DNA from 2 places in the Pontibacter sp. SGAir0037 genome. Region 2 is predicted to be linked to the other one. Evidence: riboswitches for the same ligand, from Rfam matches in the RefSeq annotation. Region 2 holds a riboswitch; the other holds the start of a gene.

What was found. Region 2 has a riboswitch for thiamine pyrophosphate ahead of thiS (sulfur carrier protein ThiS). Riboswitches for the same ligand answer to the same signal wherever they lie in the genome.
Region 1: linked by a shared signal. The riboswitch ahead of C1N53_RS13960 (TonB-dependent receptor) and the one ahead of thiS (sulfur carrier protein ThiS) in region 2 are both predicted to bind thiamine pyrophosphate.

Annotation. Positions count from the first base shown of each region.
Region 1 is NZ_CP028092.1:3,437,518-3,446,176, forward strand. It holds gene ruvB (Holliday junction branch migration DNA helicase RuvB) at 1-660, opposite strand, end outside; gene C1N53_RS13955 (acyl-CoA dehydrogenase family protein) at 1,329-2,507, opposite strand; gene C1N53_RS13960 (TonB-dependent receptor) at 2,703-5,177, opposite strand; TPP riboswitch at 5,234-5,330, opposite strand; gene C1N53_RS13970 (aldose 1-epimerase family protein) at 5,922-6,797, opposite strand; gene C1N53_RS13975 (LytTR family DNA-binding domain-containing protein) at 6,998-7,723, opposite strand; gene C1N53_RS22700 (sensor histidine kinase) at 7,731-8,659, opposite strand, start outside.
Region 2 is NZ_CP028092.1:4,925,201-4,933,859, reverse strand. It holds gene C1N53_RS20460 (pitrilysin family protein) at 1-424, shown strand, start outside; gene C1N53_RS20455 (O-methyltransferase) at 521-1,165, shown strand; gene C1N53_RS20450 (LysM peptidoglycan-binding domain-containing protein) at 1,454-3,709, shown strand; gene C1N53_RS20445 (MFS transporter) at 3,804-5,132, opposite strand; gene C1N53_RS20440 (mechanosensitive ion channel family protein) at 5,401-6,507, shown strand; TPP riboswitch at 6,601-6,708, shown strand; gene thiS (sulfur carrier protein ThiS) at 6,787-6,990, shown strand; gene thiC (phosphomethylpyrimidine synthase ThiC) at 7,217-8,659, shown strand, end outside.

The DNA.
Region 1 (8,659 bases), 1.5 Mb from region 2:
TGTACCGCGGCTGCGACGTGCAATCTCAAAAGCTGCATCTGCGTGTATCGGGGCTCCCAGTAAGGCGGAAGAACGTTTCACGATAGAGGTAAGCAGTTCTGAATCATAGTACTCCAGGCGACAGTTGATGCTAAACCGTGCCCGTAAGGGAGCTGTTAGCAAACCAGAGCGAGTAGTGGCACCAATCAATGTAAAAGGACTCAGGCTGATTTGTACCGAACGTGCATTTGGGCCAGAATCCAGCATGATGTCTATTTTATAATCTTCCATGGCCGAGTACAGGTACTCTTCCACAATAGGATTCAGACGATGGATCTCATCAATAAACAGCACATCATTCGGCTCCAGGTTTGTGAGCAAACCTGCCAGATCGCTGGGCTTGTCCAATACCGGACCAGAGGTCATCTTTATATTGGCATCCAGTTCTGATGCAATAATATGAGACAAGGTTGTTTTACCAAGTCCCGGAGGCCCGTGCAGCAAAACGTGATCCAGAGCATCTCCTCTTCGCTTTGTTGCCTGCACAAACACCTTCAGGTTCTCCACCACCTTTTCCTGACCAGTAAAGTCACTGAAACTGAGGGGGCGAAGTGCCCTATCTATTTCTTTTTCGGTAGACGACATATAGTCGTTTTCACCTGTAAGATAATCTTCCCGCATAGTATAACCTAATTCTTACAAATTTGCTGTACCTAAAGGTAACAAATTCTTCAGGTAATTTGGTCCAAAAGCCTACACGAAATTACGAATTTTGCTAAATATTTTATAACAAAAAGAAATAAATCTAATATAATTAGCATTGTTAGTAATCTGGCAGTTCAAAGCTTTTATGAACAGGCAGGTGTATCAATTTTAAGTTGGTTATTAATCAACATATTGTAATCTAGAAAGCTAAAACCAATTGCGCGGCTATTCAGTTAAGTAATTCGATTACAATACCTTAAGATCATCAAATCATTTAATATATTTTTAATCTTATATTACATACATTAACATAAGATTAAATAATAAGTAATTTTTATAAAAAATTTGTAAACAAAAATATCTTTTTGTACGTTTACATTATCATAACAGAACAACACAATGTAGGGTGTTGAAACTGGCAGACAAGCCCTCCTATCTCGGGGGTGGAGAATCTGGGATAAAGCAACCATATTACCTTCGTACTAGTACCAAGATATTTGCCTAACTACTCCGTGGAGGTTCGACTCCTCCCCCTACAGCAACAAAAAAGCCTCCTCAAGAGAAATCCTGAGGAGGCTTTTTATTTTAGATTCATGTAATAACCGATCTTCCATAAGTCAGTATGCTCAGGAAGCAACCTTAGGTTATTTGAAGGCTGGAATACCTGTAATATCAGCTCCGGTAATCAGCAAATGGATATCATGTGTGCCTTCGTAGGTTATCACTGACTCCAGGTTCATCATGTGGCGCATAATCGGATATTCACCTGTAATACCCATTCCTCCATGAATCTGGCGGGCCTCACGTGCTATATGCAGCGCCATATCTACGTTGTTGCGCTTTGCCATGGAGATCTGCTGCGTAGTTGCTTTGCCTTCGTTTTTTAAGGTACCCAAACGCCAGGCCAGCAACTGTGCTTTCGTAATTTCTGTCAGCATTTCGGCCAGCTTCTTTTGTATAAGCTGAAAAGCAGCAATTGGCTTATCGAACTGCACCCGCTCCATCGCATATTTTCTGGCCGATTCGTAGCAATCTATGGCAACACCTATAGCTCCCCAGGCAATCCCGTAACGGGCAGAATCGAGGCATCCAAGTGGTCCCCGGAGGCCTTCTACATTTGGCAACAGGTTTTCTTTCGGCACTTTTACATTATCGAAAACCAGCTCACCTGTGCAGCTGGCACGCAAACTCCATTTATTGTGAATTTCCGGGGTAGAAAAACCTTCCATGCCTCGTTCTACAATCACACCTTTAATGCGACCTTCCTCGTTCTTGGCCCACACCACTGCCACCTGGCACTCAGGAGCATTTGATATCCACATTTTAGAACCATTGAGCAGGTAATGATCTCCCATGTCTTTTATGTTGGTGATCATGCCGCCTGGATTTGAGCCGAAGTCTGGCTCGGTTAATCCAAAACAACCTAGCCACTCTCCGCTTGCCAGCTTGGGCAGGTATTTCTTCCTTTGCTCCTCTGAGCCGTAGGCGTAAATTGGGTACATTACCAAAGAACCCTGCACTGAAGCTGTAGATCGCATACCGGAATCGCCCCGCTCTATTTCCTGCATAATAAGGCCATAGCTGATGTAATCCAGGCCACCACCGCCATACTCAGCAGGTATAGTCGGGCCAAAAGCTCCTACATCACCGAACTTCTTCACAATTTCCGAAGGAAAATGAGCTTCCTGCGCCCACTGCTCAATGTTCGGAGATATTTCCCGCATCACAAAGTTGCGCATTGTTTGCCGGATGAGTTTATGCTCTTCTGTAAGCAGATCATCAATATTATAGTAGTCAGGTGCCCCTGAAGATTCGTAGGCCATAGTTGTTCTGGTTTGTTTGGCTATACGCAAATATAAAGTTTTAAGCAGAAGCCGCAATTGCTTAAAAAAAGAAGCGGTTCCTGGCTTTAAACCAGGAACCGCTTTACCAATGTTTTGTATAAAAGAACTTCTAAAAAACTTTGGCAGGGTTAAGCACCTCTCAACGTGGAAAACTATCTGCAACCATTCCTGATTTTAGAACTTTAAACCAACAGACAAAAGGAAATTTCGGGTTGCCTGCGGATAATAGAAATTCTCTGTAATTGTGGTTGCGTCGGAGATATAGCTATAGGTGTAACCGTTTGCTGCATACAGCTCATTAAATACATTGTTGATGAGCAGCCCCACTTCCAGTTCTTTCAGCACATTCTGAAAGCCAATGCTGTACCGGAAACGCAGATCTCCAACCTGGAAAGCAGGAATAATACGATTCTCGTTTGAAGTGTTGTCCAGGTACTGTTTCCCAACAGTTTTATAAATGAAGGCTGCCCTTAACCCTTTTACAGGCATTACTTCCAGTTGCGTAGCCGTTACCCAATCAGGTGAGAAAGCAATATCTGTTCTCCTGAAGTTATTCTGTAGCTGGCTATCATCGTCGTAATTATCTATAAACTCCTGAAAGTTGTTGACAATATTCTGACTATAAGCCACGTTGGTACGCAGTGAGGCAATTTCACCCAAAGCTAAAGCGCCGGCTAATTCTACGCCTTGCCTGTAGCTCTTGTCTATGTTTGTCCGCACCTGTGCCCCCACATCATTAATCTGCCCTGTCAGCACCAGTTGGTTTTTATAGTTCATATAAAAGTAGTTCAGTTCAACCTGTGCCTGCAACGCTGTACCTGCCAGTTCTCCTAAATGCATGTTTCCCCTGTAGCCAGCTTCCAGGTTACGCAGTGTTTCGGGCCTTGGCCTGCCGGAAGGAGTAGACTCGGTAAAATCGTCGCGGACCGGCTCCCGGTTCCCGATGGCAAAAGAAGCATATAACTGGTTGTTTTTATCAGGGTTATAAGTTACACCTGCCTTAGGGTTGTAAAAAGTATAAGCTGCCGTTTGTGTGATGTTAGACAAGTCGTTGTCGTAGCCAAGAAAGGAGTAACCAACCTTGCGCACCTGCATATCGCCAAACAGGCTGACGTTATCCATCAGGCTATAATTTGCTTTTGCATATAAGTTGAAGTCTGTTTTTACGCCTTCGTTGTCATAGTAGCGATCCCGGATATTAGAGTCAGAAGCAAAACGCGCCCATATAATCTCACCGAAATGCTGCCCTACATACCTGTTCCAGGCTCCGCCAACAGAAGCCTGCAGGCGGCTGTTTGGGTTATACTGCAAGGCATAGGTTATGCCATAAAAATCGTTATCCAGCCAGCGGCGGCGAATCAGGTCTGTAGATGAAACGGTGTCTTCGCCAATAATAACATTCGCCAGGCCATAAGCAGCCAGATCATCATCCTGACGGAATTGCTCATAATAGCCCTTGCCTATGGTATAATGCAAAGCACCTGAAAAGCTTAAGGTAGGCGCAAAGTCGTGCGACAGGTGCAACTGGTAATGGTCCTGCTGATAATTATCTATTTCGTTGTCGTAGGTATAGTAGTTATAACGGCGGTCCGAGGTCAACAGGTTTTGCAGGTCTGCGCCTTCTATATAATTTCTATCAATATATGCTTGCAGGTCGGCTGCAGTGCCGTACACTAATGCCTCTGGTGTTCCGTACCATGCCTGGTAAGTTCTTTCCTGGCCGGAGAAAGTCACAAACTTAACAGAGGTTTTTTCACCGAAATATCCACCCGAAAAGTAAAAAGACTTCAGGTCAGAGGAGGCCCTGTCGATATAGCCATCAGATGAGATGCGCGACAAGCGTCCATCAAAAGCAAACTTGCCATTGATAAGGCCGGTACCAAAACGCACATTGTTACGCCAGGTATTAAATGAGCCATAGGTATGCTCTGTTTCGGCATAAGCCTCTGGGCGTACATCCTGCGTCTGAATGTTGATACTGGCACCGAAGGCTCCCGCTCCGTTAGTGGAGGTACCCACACCACGTTGTACCTGTATATCCTGCACCGAGGAGGCAAAATCCGGCATATTCACAAAAAATACTCCGTGCGACTCGGCATCGTTAACCGGAATGCCATTTACCGTTACATTGATGCGGGTAATATCGGAGCCGCGAATCCGGATACCTGTGTAACCCACTCCAGCACCAGCATCTGAGTTAACTACAGCGGAAGGAATCTGCTCTAAAATGTAGGGCAGGTCCTGCCCGAAGTTTCGCTCCGCAATTTCTTCGCTGCTCACATTGGTATAGGTGGTGCCTGTTCTATCATTTGCTCTGGTAGCAGAAACTACCACTTCGCCTGTGCGCAGGTTGTTCTGCCTAAGCGAAAATTCCTGACGGCTGTCTCCGCTAATGCTTACCTGGCGTACCACTGGCTCAAAACCCAGAAAGCTTACCCGAATAGTGTAGGTGCCGGCCGACACATTTTGAATTCTGTATTCGCCACCCGCTGTAGTAACAGCACCTATACCTGTGCCCTCTAAAACAATGTTAGCCCCGACTAAAGCCTCCCCTTTAGTCGCATCTGTTACCCGCCCGCTTATAGCAAACTGGGCCAGCAACTGCAATGGCAACAGCAAAGCCGCCATTACAAAAAATAAAAATCTCATGAAGTAAGTAGTTAAGAATGAAACATAGCCTATGCCAGGGGTTAGCATACCACCAAAGTTTCTGTACCAGTTTTCCCTTCGCCAGCATTACCTGGATCAGGTTCAATGGGTATAATCTCAGCCCGTTGTAATAAGGCACCCCTAAAGTACCACAAAGGTACAGCGTTTTAAGCCAAATCAGAAAGATAAACCTGTATTATCCGTAAAAGCAAAATTCTTAAAGAGAGGGTGGCTGTAAAATTTTAGTGAAAGGCAATAACCACAAAGGCGTAAAGTACGTTGATACTCATATAAAAGGCGCTTTTCCTGCTGCTTCGTAAAAGCCTGATTATAAACAGGAATAAGCCAATGTGAAACTGGAAAAATTAAAAATATTTTTAAAGTGATGATGATTAGCCTACTGTATACATTAGCTTTGCTAACAATACTGGCATATTACGCATTCTCTCCGCAGAAAAAGTTGAAGGGCCCTTCTTCAACAGATAGCGACGACGACGGAGGTGAACCGCTAGGCGATGATTTGCCAGATCTTGATCTCCCACCTGGGGTTTCTTTACCTATAAATGATTTTGAGCCAAAGTATGATCTCAAATTAGTTAGATTTCCGAAACTTCCAGAACCTTCTCTTAACTGAACTCTAAGCAGAATACAACATATAAACTGCCGCACCTGATCTTTTACTTTAAAGATAAGTGCGGCAGTTTTTTTATTAAACCGGGACTGTTCCCACTTTCTATTCAAAGCCTACAAAACCGTCAGCGTATAAGTGCGCTCGAAAATTGCTTCCGGGCTCAGCATTTCAATACCTTCTTTTTCTTTTAATTCACCTGTATCGCCTTCGTGGCTGGTAATGCCGCACCAGGGCTCTATGCATACAAAAGGCGATGCGCCAGGCTTGGTCCAGATGCCCAGGTAAGGAAAACCTTTAAAATCCATCTCTAAACGATAGGCACTCTTCCGGCTTGCCAGAATCACCTTCTCTGATTTAACATCTTTCAGAACAATGGCATCTTTCTCAAAATACTCATGCTGAAGCGGCAGCACAGCACTTTCAGTTAAAACCCGCTCTGTTTCACCTGATTGCAAGCCTGCTTCATCTATAAGGTAACGCACCAACGTTTCGGGCTGCTCAAACTCCAGGTAATAATCTGAATATTGCTCCCCAGGGTACAAGGGCACATTAAAACCCGGATGCCCCCCAACAGAGAAATACAAAGCCTCATGATCTGTGTTGGTTACCTGGTAAGTGGTGGAAAGGCTGTTCCCTTCCAGTTTAAAAGCAATCAGCAGGCTAAACTTGAAAGGATATTGCGATAAGGTCTCTTCGCTCTGCTTCAACTGAAATACCAGTTTGTCTTTTTTCTCTTCTACCAGGTCAAATTCGGTTCTTCGGGCAAAGCCGTGGCGTAGCATCTGGTACGTTTTGCCTTCGTGCGTAAACTGATTATGGGGCAATGCACCAACAATAGGAAAAAGATTGGGCGCGTGGCCGGGCCAGATAGCAGGATTGCCTTGCCAGATAAGCTCCTGCTGATCTGAAAGCCTGATGAAATGTTGCAGTTCGGCACCGAAACTCTCGACACCTACTTTAAGGTTATCATTCTCCAGAAAGTATAGCATAAATACATTATTTGCTCTTGTAAATTAAAACAACGCTACCTAGAATACAAGCCAGGCTTTTATTAAAAACGCGCTTATTCTTCTATGGCAGGGCTGTTTACGTATTTGCAGGAACAGGTATCATCAGAAGCTAAAATATTTTGTAGCCACTTTGATACTTGCATATAAGACATACTATACTGCTGCTGACACTGAACATTTTATGATTTCCCGAACTTTAAGGCTCTTTCTGTTTCGTTTTTATAATGCCTGCCTATGGGAAGCTCTTTGCCCATAATATCGATGTGCGCAGGCGAATACGAATCTATCTTTTTAAGAGAAACGATAAAAGAACGATGAATGCGCAAAAACTGCTCCTCTGGCAGCATTTCCTCTAAAGAGGTAATTGTTTGCTTGGCAACAAGCTGTTTGGAAGCGGTTACAATCCGCACATAGTCTTTCAGGCTTTCAATGTAAAGGATGTCATCAACCATTACTTTCACCATTTTTCTATCTACCCGGAAATACAGGAATCGTTCTGAGCTAGTATGAGCAGGCTCTGAGTGGTTAGTTATAGCGGGTGCAAGCGGAGCATCTGATTTTATCACCTTCTGCACCGCCCTCAGAAAACGGTCGAGGGAGATTGGCTTGAGCAGGTAATCTACCACATCCAGGTCGAAAGCTTCCAGTGCATACTCCCTGTAGGCAGTTGTAAGTATAACTTTTGGCGGATTCCGAAGCGACTTTAAAAAATCTGTACCCAGCAGTTGTGGCATCTTTATGTCCAGGAACATCAGATCGACGGGATGTTTCTGCAAGGCATCGAAAGCGGCAATGGCATTATGGCACTGGCCTGTTACTTCCAGCATCGGCACCGCCTCAATATGAGACCGCAGCACTGCCAGGGCCGGTGGCTCATCATCAACAAGAAGGCAACGTATTTTCATATACAGCTCAGGAATTAGAAAAAGGCGGAAGAGTAATCTCATAATCAGGCGCAGGCGCATGCGTAAACATAGTATCCGGCTCTAAGTACAGCACCAGCGTTACAATAAACACCTCTGCCTCCCGTATAATCTTCAGTTCGTGCTGATCAGGATAGATAAGCTGCAGCCGCTTCTGTACATTTTGCAAACCAATACCTCCAGACCTGACCCCTCCTGCAGTTAAGGCACTGGCTTCCGGCAATGCATTCATCAGTTTTAACTTCAGCTTATTTTCCCGCACCGAAAGATCCAGGCTCACCCAGGCCTGATCAAGGTGCTCGCTGGCACCATGCTTAAAGCTGTTCTCCAGGAAGGGCAGCAATAACAAAGGAGCGATTAGTTTTCCATCAAAATCGCCGCTCAAGTTTACAGAAAGGTCCAGGCGGTTGCCATAGCGCATTTTTTCCAGTTCCAGGTAATCTGTTATCAGCTTTACTTCTTTCGACAGCGGTACCTTTGGTACATTGCCTTCGTACAGCATGTACCGCAACAGGCCCGACAGCTTTAAAACAACTTCAGGTGCCTCGGCAGAGTGTGTAAGGGTTAAAGAATAGAGGTTGTTGAGCGTGTTAAACAGGAAGTGGGGGTGCACCTGTGCTTTGAGCAGTTGCAGTTCGGCAGTCAGTTTTTCATGCTCCAGCTTCAGGTTTAGCTGGTTTTTCTGGTACCAGTGCTTGGCAAGCTTTATAGCTCCGGCAAATCCGGCAACAGTAAGCCCTCCCCTTACACCGCTCATCAGGCCATAGTAAAAATTACTAACCGGATGAATAACACCGATAGCTTCCCGAATTGGTATAACTATAAAATCAGAAATAGCATTGGATAGCGTGGCGACCAACAGCACCGCAAACGTAAGGCCCAGGAAGAAGTAAAGGTATTTACCTTTAAACAGATACC
Region 2 (8,659 bases):
GAACTCGCGCCTTAACCTCGCCGTTCGCGAAAAGCACGGACTAGTGTATACCATAGATGCCAACTATGCTACCTATATAGATACTGGCCTGCTCAGTATTTACTTTGGCACCGAGAAAAAGCAGCTGAAGCGCACAACATCTCTCGTGCTGAAAGAGCTGAGAAAGCTACGGGAAAAGCCGCTGGGATCGCTGCAACTGCATACTACCAAAGAACAGCTGATGGGGCAGTTAGCCATGGCCGAAGAAAGCAACATGGGCCTGATGATGATGATGGGTAAAAGCATCCTGGACCAGAATTCCATCGATTCTCTGAACGACATCTTTGAACAGATCCGAAGAATTACCGCCCAGGAATTAGTAGATATTGCAAACGACGTGCTAAGCGAGGACAAGCTAAGCTTTTTAAACTATGTACCTTTGTAACAAGCGAAGCTTGTTCAATTAAAAATTATGAATTAGAAATAAGGGAGCCAAACATAGTTTTCAAATTCCCACTTCTTCAAATTCTCAAATTTACATATGGAATTCATAGACGAGGAACTTTTAAATTATTCAGAAGAGCATACTTCGCCAGAAGGCGCACTGCTGCGCAAGGTTAACCGCCAGACGCACCTGAACGTGTTAAAACCGCGCATGCTATCCGGCCACCTGCAGGGAAGATTACTGGCCATGTTCTCTCACATGATACGCCCAAATCAGATTCTGGAAATAGGCACCTATACGGGTTATTCTGCTATTTGCCTGGCAGAGGGTATGCAAGCAGGAGGCATACTGCACACAATTGATAAGAATGAAGAGCTGGAAGACGTTGTGCGGGGTTATTTTGCAGAAGCTGGGCTTCAGGATAGCATAAAATATTATATTGGCCATGCACTTGATATTATCCCAACAATTGAAGCCACGTTTGATCTGGTATTTATTGATGCTGATAAAATTAACAATGCCCTATATTACGATATGGTTATAGATAAAGTAAACCAGGGTGGATACATAATTGCCGACAACGTGCTATGGAGTGGCAAGGTACTGGAGAAGTATCGAAAGAAGCTTGACGAGGACACTGCCGCCTTACTCGCTTTCAATAAAAAAGTACACGATGATGAACGTGTTGAAAATATTCTGATGCCAATACGGGACGGACTCCTGGTCGCACGCAAACTGTAGAAAGAGGCTAAAAGCCTCTTTTTTTATGCTTAAGTAGCAGAAACACTCAACTTTAAATTTTACGTCTCCCCTACCTCCTCCTATAGGGGAAGCAAAACTCCTTCTTTTTATAAAAATTTTATCCGCACATCTTCGTTTTCAAACCTAGGAAGAGAAACAAAAAACTCTAATTTTGTAGGTTCATATTATATTCTGAATAAACTATACTAGAGCACCTTACATGCTTCTGTTTAAACAGAAAGTATAACAAGAATTTTAATTAGCCTGTTTGTTTAATTACCCCTCGTTATGAGAAAAAGCTTACCTCTTCTCCTGCTGCTTTTGTTGCCGCTAATGGCATGGGCACAAAGCGCTGTAGTAGTACCAAAAAATATATATGTGGCAGATGTTCACCTTAAAATATCGGATGGTGCGCAACAGGAAATACAGAAAAAAGTAGATGCCCTGCATCGCCACCCCACCTACTTTAACATTAAGGTAAACCTGGCCGATGCTTATTTCCCTATCATTGAGCGGACTTTCAGAGAAGAAGGCGTACCTGATGATTTTAAATTCCTGGCTCTACAGGAAAGCGGTCTGATAGGCGATGCTGTTTCCACTTCTAACGCAGTTGGTTACTGGCAATTCAAGAAAGAGGCTGCTCAGGACTTTAGCCTTCGTATCGATCATATTATTGATGAGCGCAAACATATTATAGAAGCAAGCCGCGGTGCAGCAAAGTATTTTAAGCGCAGCAACAACTACTACGATAACTGGTTTAATACCATTCTTTCTTACCTGCTTGGCTACTCAGGTGCAAAAACAGCTACCAGCCCTTCTGATATTGGAAGTAAAAAAATGGAGGTAACTGAAAAAACACACCCTTACCTGCTCACTTTCCTGGCACATAAAGTTGCCTACGAAAACTTTGTAGGAAAAAGGCCCATTGTTTCACTCAGAGAAATGCGTGCCACACCTGGCCAAAGCCTGACCGATATTGCTTTAGCCACTCAGACAGATTATGCTGAGCTTGAGAAGTACAATAAGTGGTTATTGGGCAGTTCTATTCCTTCAGACAAAGATTATTATGTGATGGTACCAATACAGACTGGTGCCGAAGGTGGCCCGTTACTCGCTTCTACCACCACTTCAACGCCTATAGCCAAACAAACTACACAACCAGCCGCCAGTATCATTAAGAAAAACGGGTTAAACGCATTGGTTGCCAGAGAGGGCGATACCAAAGACAAGCTTGCTTTGCAGGCAGGCATTTCAACCCGGAAATTCTTAAATTATAATGACATGCATAGCTTTGACAATATCGAAAAAGGCAGCGCATATTATATTGAGCAGAAAAGGACTAAGGCAGATAAAGAATATCATGTCGTGCAGCCAGGAGAAACCATGCAGATGATTTCACAGCATTACGGCATGAGATTAACTTACCTGTTGTTTAAAAACCGTATGGACAGGGCTGAGGTTCCTGTACCCGGACGTGTGCTTTGGCTGCAGAAAAGACGTCCTGCTAAAACTCCTGTTGAGATTCGTGACCTGAAACAACAGCCGCTATCCGTGCCAAATACAGCTATTGCAGTAAAAGAAGCACCCTCACCAAAAGTTTCTGCTTCCTCAACTGAAGCAGAACCAGCACCTAAAGAAAATATCTTTACAAGATTTATCAACAGCCTGAAGAAAAAGCCAGCCGACACTACAGAAGAAACAGTGGTTGTTGCAGCTGAGGAAACTGAGGATGAAACAGAAGATGAAGCAGCTTTAGAAGAAGAGTTTGAAGAAACAACCTATTCCATAGAAGAAGGAGAAGCGGTAAAAAGATCAACCAAAGCGGCTGTTTATCCTGGCAAAAAAACTACAACAGCACCTGCATCGCCTCAGTCAAAGCCTGATTCGGGAACAGTAGCTCCAGTAACCACCACTGTAACCAACACTACTCCGGTTCAGGAATCTGTATTTTCTTCCCAGCCAGCTCCTGTACAAGAAAAAGCGCCTACACCTGTTACAAAAGCTACCACTCACGTGGTGCAACAAGGAGAAACACTGTATGGCATCTCCAGAATGTATGCCGTATCTGTAAACGATATTTCCACGTGGAATAACCTGGGCGATGAACCAATAAAAATCGGCCAGGAATTATTGATTGCTCAGCCGCAGATGGCACCGGCTGAGCGTCATGAGCCTTTTGCACCAACAGCAACAGGCAGTCCTTATCATACAGTAGAAACAGGGGAAACACTTTACCAGATCACCCGAAAGTATGGCATTACCATGGAAAACCTGCTGGACTGGAACAACATGACAGACACTAATATAAAGGTGGGTCAGCAACTACGCGTGGTGGCTCCCCAGGGATATACTGCACCTGCCGCCGCCCCAAAACCAGCAGCCTCCGAAACCAGCCAGGGGAACTACCATGTAGTGCAATCAGGCGAAAGCATGTACCAGATATCCCGCAAGTATGGAGTTACCATCAAAGACATTATGGAATGGAACAAGAAAAGCGACTTTAATGTAGCTGTTGGAGAAAAGCTTGTAGTAAGGAAGCCATAGGGGTAGAGACATACCTGGCAACCGTCATCAAAGAGGAAAGATCTTTCTGCAGGTCTTTCCTCTTTTGTTTATAATAGCTTTCTTATTGTTGGGTTTATCTCTCTTCAGGCGGAGTTGTGAGCGTAGAAGCAGACTGTAGTCCGGTCGCTATTTCAGGCAAAATACCTAAACGCTCATAAATAGGATCTACCATTTTACGCAGCCTTCCCAGATTTAAAGCAAACGGCACAATGCTAAGAGCACAAAGTACTCCACAGGCTGCCAGGGTATAGTTAACGCCCAGATACGCTGCCACAGAGCCGGCCAACATACTCCCGAAAGGTGCCATTCCCATAAAAGCCATGCTGTACAAACTCATCACACGGCCACGCTTGTCGTCTTCCACGATAGTCTGCAGCAAGGTATTGCAGGAGGCCATTGTCACAATCATGCCAAAACCGCTGAACAGCATACACACCAGGGACACCGGCAACACTTCCGAAAATGAGAAAGCGATCAGGCCCACACCAAAAGTCAGCATTGTAAACACCATCACTTTCCCCAAGCCCACCACTGTTTTGCGTTGCGCCAGAAACAAGGCTCCTATCAGTGCGCCTACACCCGAAGCACCCATTAAATAACCTAGCGTATTGGCCCCGCCATGCAGTATGTCTCGTGCAAAAACAGGCATCAGTACGCTAAAGGGCATCCCGAATAAACTCAGGCACGCCACTATACTAATGAGGGCTCTTATTGGTGCAAACCCGAACGCATAGCCAAAGCCTTCCTTCAACGACTGCCAAACCTTTCGTTCCTGGATCACTTTCTCAAAAGGCTTCAGACGCATGAGCAGCAACGACCCAATAACAGCCACATAACTGACAGCATTAATCAGAAAGCACATTCCCTCTCCTACTGCTGCTATTAAAATACCTGCCACTGACGGCCCTACCAACCTGGCCATGTTAAACATAGAAGAGTTCAGAGCAATGGCATTGCTTACATCCTCCCGTTTATCTACCATCTGGATTACAAAAGCCTGGCGGGTAGCAATATCATAAGCATTTACAATTCCCAGAAAAGCACTCAACGCCAGCACATGCCATATCTGCACTGTATTGGTAAGCACCAGAGCCGTTAGAGTAGAGGCCTGCACCATAGAGAGCACCTGCGTCACTACCAGCACCTTGTGCCTGTCAAACCGGTCTGCAACCACACCTGCAAATGGCCCCAGTACAAAGGAGGGTACCTGGCTGCAAAAAGTAACAGCACCCAACAAAAACACCGAATCTGTAAGGCGGTACACCAGCCAGCTCAGTGCGATCTGTTGCATCCAGGTGCCTATAAGTGATATACCCTGCCCTATAAAAAAAAGCCTGTAATTGCGATACTGCAAGGCCCTGAACATACCACCAATATTACTTGAAGTTTCCTCTGTTGCCATTAAAATTAATTTGCTGCACCTGTTTCTGCACAGGCTTTTTCTTACGTATAGCAGGTGTAGTGTTGTTATAGTTAGGCCGATTTCTTTTGGAAGCCCGTGCTATATGATTTAATTTTAACCTTGGTCGCAGCAAGACAGCCTGTGCAGCAGCCTGCTTTTCTAGCTATACCAGATCGTAATCAAGAGAACAATACCTGGAAAGCCAGTAAAATTTTTGTTCATTTTTAACACATAAATTCAGTTTATCTGCGGGATAACCCTTTATACTATGGATGAAATAAATGAATTCTTAAACAGAACTTACCTTCACAATACTGTCAGAGATTACCTTATTGCAACTGCCTTTGTATTTGTTTCCTTATTGCTAGTAAAGGCCTTTAAAAGATTTATACTTACCAAAGTCGCTAAGATTGCCGAGAACACAGAAACAAATCTTGATGATTCTGTGGTGCAAACCTTTAGCCGCTATGGTATTCCTATTATCAACATCAGCATTATCTATTTTGCTTTTGAATACCTCCGGCTATCGGCCAAGGCAAACGTGTTTTTAAGCAGGGTTACAACGGTTGCCATTACTGTTTTAGTCATTCTCTTTGTTTCTTCTACCTTGGTAATGCTGTTAAAAGCATACCTGAAGAAAAGGCACCAGGGCTCTGAAACTTTAAATGAGTTTGGGGCACTTAAACTCATTATCAACGCCATTGTATGGTTTATAGGCCTAGGCTTCCTGTTCGACAACCTGGGTTACGACCTGACAGCTGTTATAGCAGGTTTGGGTGTGGGAGGTATTGCAGTGGCGCTGGCAGCACAGAATATACTCGGCGACCTTTTTAACTATTTTGTTATCTTCTTAGATAAACCCTTCGAAATTGGCGACTTTGTGGTAATTGACGATAAGAACGGAGTTATTGAAAACATTGGCGTAAAAACAACCCGCATTAAAACACTTTCAGGCGAGCAGCTTATTTTCTCGAACAGCGACCTGACCAGCTCCCGCATTCACAACTTCAAACGGATGCAGCGCCGCAGAGTCTTGTTTAAAATCGGCGTTACTTACCAGACCTCTTACGAAGACCTCGCAAAAATTCCCGAGGTTCTGAAGTCAATTATCCTGGAACAAAGCCCAGTGGAGTTCGATCGTGCCCACTTTGTATCTTACGGCGACTCCAGCCTCGATTTTGAAATTGTATACTATGTACTAGACTCCAGTTATAACGTGTATATGGACATACAACAAGCTATAAATCTGGGTATTTATAAGTCTTTCGCAGAAATGGGCGTAGAAATTGCCTACCCAACCCGCACTTTATTTGTCGTGAATGAGCAGCAGGGAGGGCAGCAAAAGGATGAGAAAGAAAGTCCGCTTCTGGTTTAAGGTAATGCCATTTCCGATAAATCTAATCTAAAATGATTATTTATATTTATAAATTAAAACTTGTTATTAATCAAGTAAAGCTTTAGCTTTGATCAAACACTTTAGGGGTGTTCTGCGCTTGACGCATAAGCGCAGAACTGAGAAATACCCTCTGAACCTGATACAGTTAGCACTGACGAAGGGAAAAGTATATGATAAACAGACCTGTCTTCTTACTTCTTCTTACTGCCGCTCGGCACACCGGCGTTCAAGCTAACTGTATCCCAACCCGAGCGAATCATGAAGATCTTTATTAACAACCAGCCGGAGGAGCTTACGCAGCCTCAGCCTGTATCCGCTATTCTGAACCTGCTTCAGGTGCAGCACACGCGTGGCCTGGCCATTGCCGTGAACAACCAGATTGTGCCCAAAACAAACTGGCAGGCACACCTACTCCAGGATAATGATAAAGTAACTGTTATTCGGGCTACTCAAGGAGGGTGATCCGAATCAGGATTTACAAAATATCAGGATGAACACAATGTTTATAAAGGCTGCTACTCCTGCTCCTTAGCTGAGTTAATTTTAAATCATGCTGTAATCTAAACTTCTCAGCCCTATAAAAGAGGTCGGGAATTGAGTTAATATTTAGCAGAAGCATGCTAAGCTCTATCAATGTTCAAAAAATCCTGTGTCTTAAACCTAATGTCTACATACTAGATTCAGAAATATGAAACAAGACAAAATGCCTACTGCCAGCGCTATTACACGCGATCCTTTTCCGGGCTCCCGCAAAGTATACGTGCCTGGCCAGCTGCACGACATTAAAGTTGCCATGCGCGAAATTGTGTTGGAAGATACCGTGAACAAGTTTCTGGGGGTTGAAAACAGCGAACCGAACGCACCTGTAACAGTTTACGATACCAGCGGCCCTTACACCGACCCCAACATAGCGATAGATGTACGGCAGGGCCTGCCTCGCCTGCGGGAAGAATGGATTCTGAACCGCCAGGATGTGGAGGAGCTAGCAGAAATAACCTCCGACTACGGCAAGGCAAGGCTATACGATGAAAAGCTGGATGCGCTGCGTTTTGAGCACCTCCGCAAGCCGCTTCGCGCCAAGCCAGGGCAGAATGTAAGCCAGCTACACTACGCCCGCAAAGGCATCATCACGCCGGAAATGGAGTATATTGCCATCCGTGAAAACCAGCGTATACAGGAAATACAGGAACTGGGGCATCAGCACGAGGGGCATAGCTTTGGCGCCAATACTCCCAAAGGTTTTATCACGCCTGAGTTTGTAAGAGCCGAAGTGGCCGCGGGACGTGCCGTTATACCCAGCAACATTAACCACCCTGAAAGCGAGCCGATGATTATTGGCCGTAATTTCCTGGTAAAGATAAACGCCAACATCGGAAACTCTGCTGTTACTTCTAGCATTGAAGAAGAAGTAGAAAAGGCTGTATGGGCCTGCCGCTGGGGCGCCGATACCATTATGGACCTTTCCACAGGCAAAAATATCCACGAAACCCGCGAATGGATCATCCGAAACTCTCCTGCTCCGATTGGCACTGTTCCGATTTACCAGGCACTGGAAAAAGTAAACGGCAAAGCCGAAGACCTGACCTGGGAAATTTTCAAAGACACACTTATTGAGCAGGCTGAGCAGGGGGTGGACTATTTCACCATACACGCCGGTGTGTTGCTGCGCTATGTGCCGCTTACAGCAAAACGAGTAACAGGCATTGTTTCACGTGGAGGCTCTATTATGGCGAAGTGGTGCCTGGCACATCATAAGGAGAACTTCCTGTACACACATTTCGAAGATATCTGTGAAATAATGAAAGCTTATGATGTGGCATTCTCGCTGGGCGATGGTTTAAGACCTGGCTCTATTGCCGATGCTAACGATGCCGCTCAGTTCGCTGAGCTGGAAACACTGGGTGAGCTGACTAAAATTGCCTGGAAGCACGATGTGCAGGTGATTATAGAAGGCCCGGGCCACATCCCGATGCACCTTATCAAAGAAAACATGGACAAGCAGCTGAAGGAGTGCCATGAGGCGCCATTTTACACCCTCGGTCCCCTCACCACTGATATTGCCCCTGGTTATGACCACATTACATCGGCTATCGGAGCGGCTATGATCGGCTGGTTTGGAACGGCTATGCTT